3 regions of the Staphylococcus sp. GDH8C109P genome follow, and region 1 is predicted to be linked to each of the others. Evidence: riboswitches for the same ligand, from Rfam matches in the RefSeq annotation. Region 1 holds a riboswitch; each other region holds the start of a gene.
The links. A riboswitch is a leader RNA that binds a small molecule or an ion and turns the genes downstream of it on or off. The one in region 1 is predicted to bind thiamine pyrophosphate.

Region 1 (4,466 bases):
TATGCTGAGGTTGATTAAGTAAACTATATTTCTGATGTACGCAAATACTACAATTGTCATTTTTAAGTTGGTTGATATTCACTGTATGATACTGAATTGAAAAAGTATCTATCGTTATTAATTTTTGAGAGAATTCAGCTGCTGTTAGCCAACGCAATAACTCTGAGACTTCCATGCTAGCTACTTGGTATATGACTGTAGGCAACACACCATTAATAGAACAACTTTCTGCAGATTCAGGTATCTTATCGAGCACACATTTTAAACATGGCCCTTTATAATCAATGCCATAAATGGTGCCTTGACTTCCAATTGCAGCCCCATAAATCCAAGGTATCGAAAATTTATGACATGCTTCGTTAATCAAGTACCTAATTTTAAAATGATCCATGCCATCCATGACGATAGCAGGATTAGATTTTCTCAAAATGTGTTCAATGTTGGTGCAAGTTATTTCTTGGTATAATGCGTTGATTTTAATATTAGAATTTATATCTAATAAATGTTTTTTTAATGCTTCTACTTTAGGTACCATCATTTGTGCATCATTTTCAGTATAAGTGGCTTGCCTATGTAAATTTGATAATTCTACAATATCCATATCAATTATTGTAAGTTCGCCAACTCCCATACGTGACAATATTTCTGCACAATGACTTCCTAATGCTCCAGCTCCTACAATCATCACGTGTGTTTGTTCCAATTTACGCTGACCATTTCTTCCAAAGTTCTTATAACGTATTTGACGGGAATACCTTTCCATCATAAAAATCCGATTCCTTCTGTTGGACTTGAAGCTTGAGCTGTATACTTAACTGGTATTCTTCCTGCTTGATAACTCATTCTACCTGCTTGAATGCCCAATTTCATAGCTTCGGCCATTTTCCCTGGATCTTTCGCACTAGAAACTGCTGTGTTTAATAGAATGGCATCGGCACCTAATTCCATAGCATGACATGCATCTTTTGGTGATCCTACACCTGCATCAACTATTACAGGTACCTTAGCGCGTTCAATAATATAACGTAGATTTAAAGGATTATTTATTCCTCTTCCAGTACCAATAGGTGAAGCTAGCGGCATAATTGCATGCACACCTAATTCTTCTAGACGTTTAGCAAGTACAACATCATTTGAAATATAAGGACACACTGTATAACCTTTTTCGAGTAAAACTTTGCATGCCTCATATGTTTCTAAAGGATCGGGTAGTAAGGTTTCCTGGTCACCTATCACTTCAACTTTAATCATGTCACAAAGATTGGCGTGATTAGCAATTTCTGCAATTCTTATTGCTTCCTCCGCTGATGTTGCACCAGCAGTATTAGGAAAAGTAACAAAGTTTGATAAGTCAACTTTTGCTAAAGGATTAGGTAATTTCTCATCATATAAGTTCATTCGACGCACTGCAAAAGTTAAAACCTCTGTTTCAGATGCATCTATAGCTTCCTTTTGAATGGCTTCTGTTTCAAATTTACCTGTACCTAATAACAATCTTGAATTGAATTCAAATTTTCCTATTTTAAACATTTTATCCGCCTCCTACAAATTCTAATAATTCTAAACAATCTTTATCATTAACGATATAATCTTGAAATTGGTTTTGTTTAATTAATTTTTTATTATGTTCAACAATTACTCTCTTTTCGTCTAAACCGAGTGTCTGCAATATTTCTTGTATATTCAAAGGATTTTCAAATGTGAAATTATCACCATTAATAACGCAATGCATCATGATTCATTCCTTTCTCACTTATTGATAAGTAAATGATTAAACTATGTTGCTTCATAATTTAACCATGCTTTGTGTAAGGCTTGTACTGTTTTTATTGAGTGATTAAATATTGAAATACCTGCGATACCTTGAAACCCCTTAGGTAAATGAGACATCGTTTTTAAATTAATGCCGCCTAATGCGACTACAGGAATATCAGTTTTCAATGCCTCATTGATTTCAGTTAACGATTTAGGTGCTAACCCTTTTTTAGACTTGGTTTCAAATACGTGCCCATAAAGTACAAAATCTAAATTTAATTCTTCTGCATATTGAATCGCCTGGCGACTGTGTGTAGACATACTTATTTTTATGTCTGAACAATATGATTTCAAAGCATGAATTTGTTCATCACTTTCTCTAAAATGTATACGTGATAAGTCGCAAGATTGGAGAACATGATAATCACTGTGAATAATAATTTTATCTTTCGGAAAATGCTGTTGCTTTAGTTGATTTATCCATTCTATCGTCTCAGAAGTACACATCGGTGATCTGACGATTAGGTAATCTATATAAGGTTCAATTTCGCAATAATTAATGCAACCTTGCTTGGTTAATTTATGATAACTGGTAATCGCAATAATCATAATAATCACTCCTAAAATAAAAAAACGTTATTTTTCCAAATAGGAAAAATAACGTTAATGTGAACGGACAAATATGGTTTATAACGCCACTTTTCCTACGCCAGTACAAACTGGATCAGGTTCAAGGAATTCTAGCGTCTCACGCTAGTCTCAGCCTTTTTAACATAAAGGCACTTCCAGTGGTTAAACTTAGCTCTATTTAATTAATGTGAATTTTACATTTAATTCATGTTTAACTTAACGTAAAAACTGTATTATTTCAACCTTATATATTTTTAGCTTATTATTTTCTAGGAAATATCATGTACAAATCATGCATGATTGCTACTATATCATAACTTTAGTGAGATATTTTTAATAATTCCTTTGTTATTTCTTTAGTCTCATCGTAAGTTTTTTTGTATATTGCAAAATATTTCATATATTGCTTATGATGTTCTAAACTGGGTTCAAATACTTTATCGTATTGAATAAATTGTTGAACCATTTCAGCGACATCATTAAACCACCCTACACCTTTTGCTGCTATCATCGCTGCACCCATACTCGGTCCTTCTTCATGTTTTAATTTATATACTTTTGCGTTAAAGATATCTGCTTGTAACTGAAGCCAAAAATCACTTTTAGCTCCTCCACCAATAGAAATTATTTCTTTAATTTTTTTATCGTTTTCACGTAAATAATAGAAAGATTCATATAATGCAAAAGTGATGCCTTCAATCACAGCACGAGCCATATCTTTATTAGTATGCATATGACTTAACCCAATAAAACTTCCTCTAATGTGACTATCACCATGGGGTGTACGTTCTCCTGATAAATATGGCGCATATATTAAACCATTACTCCCCAGAGAAGATTGTTTAGCTTCATCCAAAATTTGACTATAAGTTAAACTTGGCATAATGTTTTTTTGAAACCATTTTAAACTATCGCCTGCAGCTAATATAACACCCATTGCATAAGATTTTTGAGGGAGCACATGATTAAAATGATGTATATTGTGACCATAAGTCCCTGTATTCTCAGAATCACACGCTAATATAACACCAGAAGTACCAATACTACATAGTGTATCGCCCTCACTAATAACACCTGCGCCTAATGCACCACAGGCATTGTCACCACCTCCAGCATATACTGCGACATCTTTATCTAAACCTAATTCATCTGCAACTGAATTATTAAGGTACCCTACAAAATCTTGTGATTCAATTAAATTTGGACAAAGTTGGTATACACCATAATATTCACAAATATTTTTATTCCAACACTTATGTGCTATATCCATTAACAATGTGCTTGATCCATCAGAATATTCCATATTTATCGTATCTGTGAATTTAAATCTCACATAATCTTTAGGCAGTAAAAATACATTTGCTTCAGACCAAATCAATGGTTCATTTTCTTTAACCCATAACAACTTCGTTAATGTAAAACCTTCTAAAACAGGATTATCCATGACATATTCACCAAATTGTTGTTTTATTTGTTCACACTGAAAAGTGGATCTTGTATCATTCCATAAAATGGCATTTCTAAGTGGTTGAAATTGATGGTCAAGCAACACTAAACTATGCATTTGGCCAGAAAATGATATACCTTTAACCTTCATATCTGCTAACTGTTCTGAATTCAATAAGTACTTTATACAATCTTTAGAGGCTTCAAACCAGTCTTCTGGATTTTGTTCACTAAAACCTGTTTGTTGATTAATAACATGGATAGGTTCACTAGTACCATCTAAAACGTCACCTTTTTTATTAATAGCAATGGCTTTCACAGAACTTGTACCGATATCTATGCCTAATACAATCTCTTTCACATATACCATCCTTTAATTTATAGTTATTTTTAAACTATTTATCTTCAATGTCATTCACGTTATATTTATAGCACAATATATTTGAAAATAAAAATTATCTTTATAAAGAAAATATTTTCAATTTAATTTTTATACATCAAACAAGCAACAACAATGAATGATTCACCCTTTTATATTAAGAAATGCAATGATACTGTTTTCAATGTTTTAAAATACATTAGAGTTCATACAAACTTATTAAATTTAAAACAAAATGCACCGAGATATCATTTTT
Region 2 (4,466 bases), on a different contig from region 1:
AATTCTAGCAGCTTTACCACGTAATTCACGTAAGTAATATAATTTAGCACGACGTACTTTACCGCGACGTTTAACTTCGATTTTTTCGATTTTTGGAGTGTGTAATGGGAATGTACGTTCCACACCTACACCTGAAGAAATCTTACGTACCGTGAAAGTTTCTGAAATACCTCCACCACGACGTTTGATTACAACACCTTCGAATACTTGGATACGTTCGCGAGTACCTTCAATAATACGTACGTGAACTCTTAAAGTGTCACCTGGACGGAATGAAGGTAAATCTGTGCGTAATTGTGATTGTGTTACTGCTTCGATTAATTTGTGATTACTCATTATTTTTTCTCTCCTTCAACCTATGTTCTTGCCTAGACAAATATATAGCAGCGGATCATAGTGATTTTCGTGTGTCGCACACTTAAATTATGTTAGCACACTGTCATTCATTTTTCAATTGCTTTTTATATCTTTCTAAAATATCTTTATCTTTATCCGTAAGTGGATAATTTTCTAATAAATCGGGACGCTTTTCCCACGTACGTATCAGTTTTTGTTCATGACGCCATTGATCAATATGCGCATGATTACCTGACAATAATACATCTGGCACGTTCATATCTTGGTATGAACGTGGTCTTGTATATTGTGGAAATTCTAACAAACCATCTTGAAAGGAATCATCCTCATGTGATTGTCGATTGCCTAAAACACCTGGTATTAACCTTACAATTGCATCAGTCATTACCATAGCAGGCAATTCTCCACCTGTTAAAACATAATCTCCCATAGAAATTTCATCAGTAACTAGGTGCTGTCGAATTCGTTCATCATACCCCTCATAATGTCCACAAATAAAAACCAAATGTTCTGAATGACTGAGTTCCTGTGCAATTTCCTGATTAAATGGCCGACCTTGTGGACACATTAAAATCACTCGTGTATCTTCTGTTTTTTCAATGCACTTCATTGCATTAAATATAGGTTCTGGTTTGAGCACCATACCTTGTCCACCGCCAAATGGATAGTCGTCTACTTGATTATGTTTATTTTCAGCGAAACTTCTAAAATCGACAGTATTGACTTGTAGCATTTCCTTATCTTGTGCTCTTTTTAAAATCGATTGATTTAATACGCCATCAAACATTTGAGGGAACAAAGTTAAATAATCTATCTTCATTATTCCAACAGTCCTTCCATAGGCGTAATATCAATACGTCTACCTTCAACATCTATATGTTTAACAACATCTTCTATATATGGTATAAGATATTCTTTATCACCTTTGACAACCCATACATCATTCGCACCCGTTTCAAAAATTTCTATCACGCGTCCAATAGGCGTTTCTTTTTCATCGAATACGGTACAACCAATAATATCTGAGTAATAATATTCATGTTCACCCAATTCAATTTCTTCATGGTCGCGTTCTTGTAAAAGTATCTCCCCTTTTAAATGTTCAATATCATTAATATTATTGATTCCTTCAAAAGTCAACATGTGCAACCCTTTATGCATACGATATGTCGCAACTTTCAATTCTATTGTTGGTTCATTTTGACGTTCTATCATCACAATTTCACCTGGTTGAAAGCGAATATCTGTAAAATCTGAGTGAGATTGGACTTTGATTTCGCCTTTTATACCATGTGTGTTGATAATTTTACCTATTTCTACTTTCATTTAAGCTCCTCCGATAATGTATATATCATTGAAATTCGTTTTTTACATTTTTGATTAAACTAATTATAACATGAATTGTTTTAATTATTATAAGTCTTCACTATACGTTACGTGGTAAAATGTTGTATTGATTATTCTAAATTACTTTTTTAAACAATCTTATTAATTAGTGAACGTGCGCTAAAATGTTTCTGATCATTTATATAAGTTTTCACTCATTTGGTAATTTAAAAGGCTGGGACAAATGTATTGTCTCAGCCTCTTATCATTATATTGACATGTGCTATGGTAAACGTTTTACCTTAGTCATCCATGCGGAGATGAGACGATGAAATCATTTTAAATCACTGAGATTTCTACGCCTCTCCTTTTATAAATTTAATATGTGTAAATGATGACAATTATTTTTGATCGTCAAATTTTTTCAAGATACCTTCTCTTGATAAGATATTGTGTACAGTATCTGTTGGTTTAGCACCATTTTTTAACCATTTTAATGCTAACTCTTCATCAATTTTAACTTCTGGAGCATTTACATTATTTGGATTATAAGTTCCGATTTGTTCGATGTTACGACCATCACGTGGCGCACGAGCATCTGCTGCTACGATACGATAGAATGGATTTCTTTTTGAGCCTAAACGTGTTAAACGTAATTTAACTGCCATTTATATTCTCTCCTTTGATTGTTCTAATTTTTATTTTCTACAAGAAATAATATTAACAGTTATTTAGAAGTTTGTAAAGAGTTTCTTCTTTACCATTTTATATTTCTACTCTTAAACAATTAATTGTATCAATATAGCTTCTGATTTCGACGTAAACTTGACATTAATCATTAAACACTATAAATTGAGAATAAATTAAATATGAAATGCACTAGGGGTGTTTTTTAACTGAGATGAGTTTACTCAAACCCTTTGAACCTGATCTAGTCCGTACTAGCGGAGGGAAGTGTTACAAAAATGACAAAGCTATTTTAATATCTTACTTATAGATTGTAGATTTTTAGTACACAACTTCTCTCACGGAGGTTGTGTATTTTTTTATTTAATAAATAATTCTAGGAGTGAAATGATGACTAAAACAATACTTATAACTGGTAGCAGTAGAGGATTAGGTGCATCAATAGCAAAAACTTTAGCTAAGCAAGGACATAATGTAATTATCAATTATTTTCAAAATAAAGCATTAGCAGAAAAAGTTGTGGACGAAATTGGTCACGCGCGTGCAATTGCGATCCGCGCTGATGTCACTGACAGAACACAAGTTGATCAATTAATCACGGAAGCTACTAATTATTTTGGAAAAATAGATGCTGTTGTGAATAATGCGCTTATAGGATTTAAATTTGATCCTTCTAGTCAAAAATCATTTAAAGACTTAAGCTGGTCAGATTATCAACAACAAATTGACGGTACACTCAAAGGTGCTTTTAATGTAACGCAAAGCGTTATTGATCAATTTATTAAGCACAAATCAGGTACCATTATATCTATCGGAACGAATTTATACCAAAATCCTGTTGTACCCTATCACGAATATACTACCGCTAAGTCAAGTTTAATCGGTTTCACTAGAAATATCGCTGCCGAACTAGGTCAATATGGTATCAAAGCTAATGTCGTTTCTGGTGGCTTATTAAAAACTACAGACGCTAGTGCTGTCACTACGGATGAAGTGTTTGATTTAATCGAACAAACTACGCCATTACATAAAGTTACAACACCACAAGATGTAGCTAACATGGTGACATTTTTAGTTTCCGATCAGGCTAATGGTATCACCGGACAAAATATTACCGTAGATGGTGGCTTAACAATGAATTAAAATATGGAGGGCATCAATTATGACACACGATCAACATCTCAATATAGGTGTATTAATTTACGGTTGTGGCCATCACCAAGCTGCATGGCGTATGCAAGATTCTAGTATTGAACGAATCGGCGATATCGATTATTATCAATCGCTAGCTCGACTAGCAGAACAAGGCTTGCTGGATGCTATATTTTTTGCTGATAATCAATCTTTTCCTGCAAAAACGGATAATGATATGCCAGCTTTTTGGTTTGATCCATTAATGAATTTAGCAGCAATAGCACAAGTAACACAAAATATAGGCCTTGTTGCGACTATCTCAAGTACATTTTCGAATCCTTTTACTGCTGCAAGACAATTATTGAGTCTTGATCATATGAGTCAAGGACGTGCAGGTTGGAATTTAGTAACGTCTATGACAGATTTAGAAGCTGCAAATCATAGCATGTCTCATTTACCTGCACATCAAGAACGTTATAAAAAAGCAGATGAATTTGCATGTGTCATGAATCAATTATTAACATCTTGGAGCTTAGAAGATTTTATACATGAAAAGGTGCATGATATTCTAATCAATGCGAATCATATCCATGCGATCAATCATGAAGGAGAACACTTCAAAGTACAAGGGCCTTTAACAACACCAAGCAGCTTACAAGGCAAACCTGTTGCTATGCAAGCAGGTGCATCAGATCCTGGCATTGCATTAGCTACTAAATACGCAGATGCTGTTTATGCAGTAGCTTGGAACATACAGCAAGCTACTACATTTAAAAAAAGATTAAATCATCAACTAAAATTAGCAGGTAAATCAGAAAGCAGTATAAAAGTCTTTCCCGGGTTAGTCACATACGTGGCCCCAACATACGAAGAAGCTTATGCTAAAAAGCAAAAACTAGATGAAAACTTAGCAATTGAAACAGCATTAAATCAATTAGAATTTTTCATCCATCAAGATTGTC
Region 3 (4,466 bases), on a different contig from region 1:
AATGACACCATCTTCTAATTCGTACTCAGTTACGCCACCATTCTCTGATACGATTTGAAATCGAACGGCTTTAAATGTTTTCATCGTCTCACATCCATTTAATTAATTTAAACTCTACAAAAAATGCATTTATATTATTATTATAACGTAATTTTCTATGAGAAAGGTGAAAAAAGTAGAAATAAGTAATCGATTACTATTTTAAATTTTAAAAAATGTGCTTTGACGGAATCATATGAATTTTTTATGATTAGCTTATAAAGGAGGTGACATATGATTAACAGTATCGTCATTGTAGGGAGACTAACAAAAGACCCTAAAATTTATGAGAAGGAGGGAAATAAACTAGCTACATTTTGCGTAGCTGTTTCAAGAAATTATAAAGATAAAAATCAAAAAACTATTTGTGATTATTTATTCTGTAAGGCATTCGGAAAAATTGCTAATAATGTCGAAAAATATATCAATCAAGGCTCATTAGTTGGTATAACTGGACAAATGCAATCGAGAAAATTTGAAAAAGAAGGACAGATGCATTTTGTATCAGAAGTTTTTATTGAAACTATTAAATTTATGTCCCCACGCTCTAAAAATGAAGATGAAGCACTTTTTGATCCACTTCCAATAGTCCCAAATCAAGAACTTATTAATAAATTTCATATAGAGGAAAACGATATTTATGAAATTGTATAAAGTTTCAGGCATTCCCAACTCCCCGTTAATTTAACCCATCAAATCTAATATACATTTAATCCTACTATTTAATTATACTTCTATCAGGCTATTCCTATTTATTCAAGAATGATTCAATAGGAATAGCTAATATACATACTCTATCGAAAACATATCCAGTATTAAAAAAAGCTGAAATTCAGGCTAATACAATACAGAATAATCAGATAAATTACAATATTATTACACAACATAATTTTTATTATTACTAGTATAAACTTTCATAGCAGTTTTTGAAGTGAAAAGTTATGCTTTTGTACTATTTTGAAAATGTAATCCCCGTGTAAAGAAAAGGTGTACTTTTTTATTTGACTGTAACCTGCTACTGTTTTTTAGATGTTATAGTTGTACTTGCAAATTAATCATAACGAAAAAATTATTTACCTTATAGGAGGAATTTTTAAAAATGAAAAAAACAGTATTAGCTTCAACATTAGCAGTAGGCTTAGGCGTAACAGGATTCGCAGCAGGAAACTCAGCAGACGCAGCTGAACAAGGTGTAGACAAAGCAGAATTAGCAAACTTAGCACAATCTAATCCAGAACAATTAAATGCATCACCTGTACAAGAGGGTGCATATAACTATAATTTTAATTTCAATGGTACAAACTATAATTTTGAATCAGATGGTCAAACATGGTCATGGAGTTTTGGTGGAGGTTCTAGTGAAGATGTTTCATCAGAACAAACAACTTCTGTTGAACAACCTCAACAAACACAAACTGAACAACCAGCACAAGAAGCACAAACTGAGCAACCAGCTCAACAAGCTGCTCCACAAACTGAACAAACACAACAACCACAACAAGAAGCAACTACAAAAGCTTCAACTCAATCATCAAGTTCAAATGAAGCTTCAAATAGTTCATCAGGTGTGAATGCACACTTACAACAAATCGCGCAACGTGAATCAGGTGGCGATATTCATGCTACAAACCCATCATCAGGTGCTTCAGGTAAGTTCCAATTCTTACAAAGTACATGGGATTCAGTAGCTCCAGCTGAATATCAAGGTCAACCAGCAGCTAACGCACCAGAATCAGTTCAAGATGCTGCAGCTCAAAAATTATATGACGAAGTTGGCGCTTCACAATGGGTTACTGCATAATAAAATAATATGTAACAAATTATTTTATTATACAAAGCTAAGACAATTTAATTGTCTTAGCTTTTTTATTATATAGAAAATAGCTCAGGTAAACTTAGGGCTTAACTCATTTTTTCTATTGCAAATATCGGAAGTACATAAGTGGCAATTAAATCATATTTCTGTATTACTGTTTGGAGTAAATTCACACCATAAATTCTCTTTTGCTAAATTTTTTTATCAATTGGTCTTAGTTGCTATAAACCATTTTATTGCAATAGGTGGTATACTTTGATATGTTTTATATAAATACAACATAAAAACTACTAGGGGAGCCTTATGGCTGAGATGAGAAATTCAGACCCTTATAACCTGATTTGGTTAAGACCAACGTAGGAAAGTAGCGTTCATTAATATTTGGGAAATTGCTCTAATATATTTATTAATAAACTACATTCTTACGGGGATGTAGTTTTTTTAATTAGGAGGGCTAAATTTGCTATTTTCACAGGAATTAAAAGAAGCATCAAAACCAATTATTGAGGATATTTATAATGATTCATTTATTCAAGAAATGTTACACGGTACGATTTCTAACGAAGCTTTGAAATTTTATTTAAGAGCAGATGCTTCGTATTTAAAGGAATTTGCAAATATATATGCATTGCTAATACCAAAAATGAATAGATTGGAAGAAGTCCAATTTTTAGTAGAACAAATCCAATTTATCGTTGATGGTGAAGTAGAAGCACATGAAATATTAGCGGCATACGTACAAGAAAACTATGATGAAATCGTCCAAGAAAAAGTTTGGCCACCAAGTGGAGACCATTATATCAAACATATGTATTTCAATGCTTATTCAAAAGAAAATGCTGCATATACAATTGCAGCAATGGCGCCATGTCCGTATGTGTATCAGGTAATTGCTAACGAAGCCTTGAAAGATAATGAACTAAATAAAGATTCAATTTTAGCAAAATGGTTTGAATTTTATAGTACAGAAATGGATGAATTGGTAAATATTTTCGATGGTTTAATGGACCAGTTAACTCAAAATATTTCTATTGAAGAAAGAAGGGCAATAAAATCTTGTTTCTTACAAAGTACGATACATGAACGAAATTTCTTTAATATGGCTTATATACAAGAAAATTGGTTATATGGAGGTCAAACGAATGAATAAACCTAAAATAGCATTAACGATTGCAGGAACAGACCCTACAGGTGGCGCAGGTGTCATGGCAGATTTGAAATCATTTCACGCATGTGGCGTATATGGTATGGCTGCAATAACTAGTATTGTGGCCCAAAATACGAAAGGCGTACAACACATTCATAATCTAGATTCAACATGGTTAGCAGAGCAAATGGAAAGTATATTTTCCGATGAACTGCCACATGCTTTGAAAACGGGTATGATTGCATCGAAAGAAATGATGGAGATTATTCAAACATATTTAAAAAAATACGATGATATTCCTTATGTAATTGATCCGGTTATGTTAGCGAAAAGTGGTGATTCACTAATGAATGATGATGCCAAAGCTAACTTACAAAACATTTTATTGCCTCATGCTACAATAGCGACACCTAATTTACCAGAAGCTGAGGAAATTACAGGCATTACTATTAATGATCAACAATCGATTTATCAAGCTGGCAAAATATTTATCAATGAAATTGGTAGCAAAGGTGTAGTTATAAAAGGTGGACATTCAAATGATGAAAATAAATCTATAGATTATTTATTTACACAAGATGATGTATATACTTTTGATGAACCAAGATACGATACAAAACATACACATGGTACAGGATGTACTTTTTCAGCCGTTATTACCGCAGAGTTAGCAAAAGGTAAATCTATGTTTGATGCAGTTCAAAAAGCAAAAAAATTTATTTCTCTTAGTATTAAACATACACCTGAAATTGGTTTTGGTAGAGGACCAGTAAACCATTTTGCATATATGAAGGAAGTTGGTTTAGATGATGAATAATTTGGAAAAATTAAGGGCGGATCAACCGCTTGTAATATGTTATACGAATGATGTAGTGAAAAATTTTACCGCGAATGGTTTGTTAAGTCTTGGTGCTAGTCCAGCAATGAGTGAGGCGCCTGAAGAAGCATATGATATGCTGACAGCTGCAAAAGCATTGTTAATAAATATTGGTACGTTAACAAAAGAAAGAGAACAAGATATTTTAAAAATCGCAAAAACAGCGAATCAACTTGGCAAACCGATTATATTTGATCCTGTTGCTGTAGGTGCTTCACAATATCGCAAGGATTTTTGCAAAAAATTCCTGAATGAAATAAAAGTTGCTGCTATTAAAGGAAATGCTTCTGAAATTTTAACGTTAATTAACAGTGATACGAAAATGAAAGGAACTGACAGTGACAATAGTTTAGATTCAGTATCAATTGCAAATGAAGCATATGAACATTTTAATACGGCGATTGTCATCACTGGCAAAGAGGATATCATTGCTCAAAATGAACGCATATTTAAACTATCTAATGGATCTTCATTATTGGCAAAAATAACTGGTGCTGGTTGCTTATTAGGAGCTATAGTTGCAACTTTTGTTGAATCAGAAAATCCATCCATAAATGCATTAATAGAAGCGGTCTCTATATATAATA

Region 2: another riboswitch for thiamine pyrophosphate. It lies ahead of KA867_RS09845 (3-oxoacyl-ACP reductase); the one in region 1 lies ahead of KA867_RS04550 (thiamine phosphate synthase).
Region 3: another riboswitch for thiamine pyrophosphate. It lies ahead of tenA (thiaminase II); the one in region 1 lies ahead of KA867_RS04550 (thiamine phosphate synthase).

Annotation. Positions count from the first base shown of each region.
Region 1 covers NZ_JAESMX010000009.1:594,205-598,670, forward strand. The annotation lists gene KA867_RS04535 (ThiF family adenylyltransferase) at 1-763, opposite strand, end outside; gene KA867_RS04540 (thiazole synthase) at 763-1,530, opposite strand; gene thiS (sulfur carrier protein ThiS) at 1,532-1,732, opposite strand; gene KA867_RS04550 (thiamine phosphate synthase) at 1,777-2,364, opposite strand; TPP riboswitch at 2,439-2,552, opposite strand; gene xylB (xylulokinase) at 2,705-4,192, opposite strand.
Region 2 covers NZ_JAESMX010000019.1:38,705-43,170, forward strand. The annotation lists gene rplS (50S ribosomal protein L19) at 1-336, opposite strand, end outside; gene trmD (tRNA (guanosine(37)-N1)-methyltransferase TrmD) at 440-1,177, opposite strand; gene rimM (ribosome maturation factor RimM) at 1,177-1,683, opposite strand; gene rpsP (30S ribosomal protein S16) at 2,085-2,351, opposite strand; TPP riboswitch at 2,555-2,653, shown strand; gene KA867_RS09845 (3-oxoacyl-ACP reductase) at 2,761-3,513, shown strand; gene KA867_RS09850 (LLM class flavin-dependent oxidoreductase) at 3,533-4,466, shown strand, end outside.
Region 3 covers NZ_JAESMX010000023.1:22,832-27,297, reverse strand. The annotation lists gene KA867_RS11960 (YwpF-like family protein) at 1-84, opposite strand, end outside; gene KA867_RS11955 (single-stranded DNA-binding protein) at 274-693, shown strand; gene KA867_RS11950 (transglycosylase family protein) at 1,139-1,840, shown strand; TPP riboswitch at 2,138-2,235, shown strand; gene tenA (thiaminase II) at 2,316-3,005, shown strand; gene thiD (bifunctional hydroxymethylpyrimidine kinase/phosphomethylpyrimidine kinase) at 2,998-3,819, shown strand; gene thiM (hydroxyethylthiazole kinase) at 3,812-4,466, shown strand, end outside.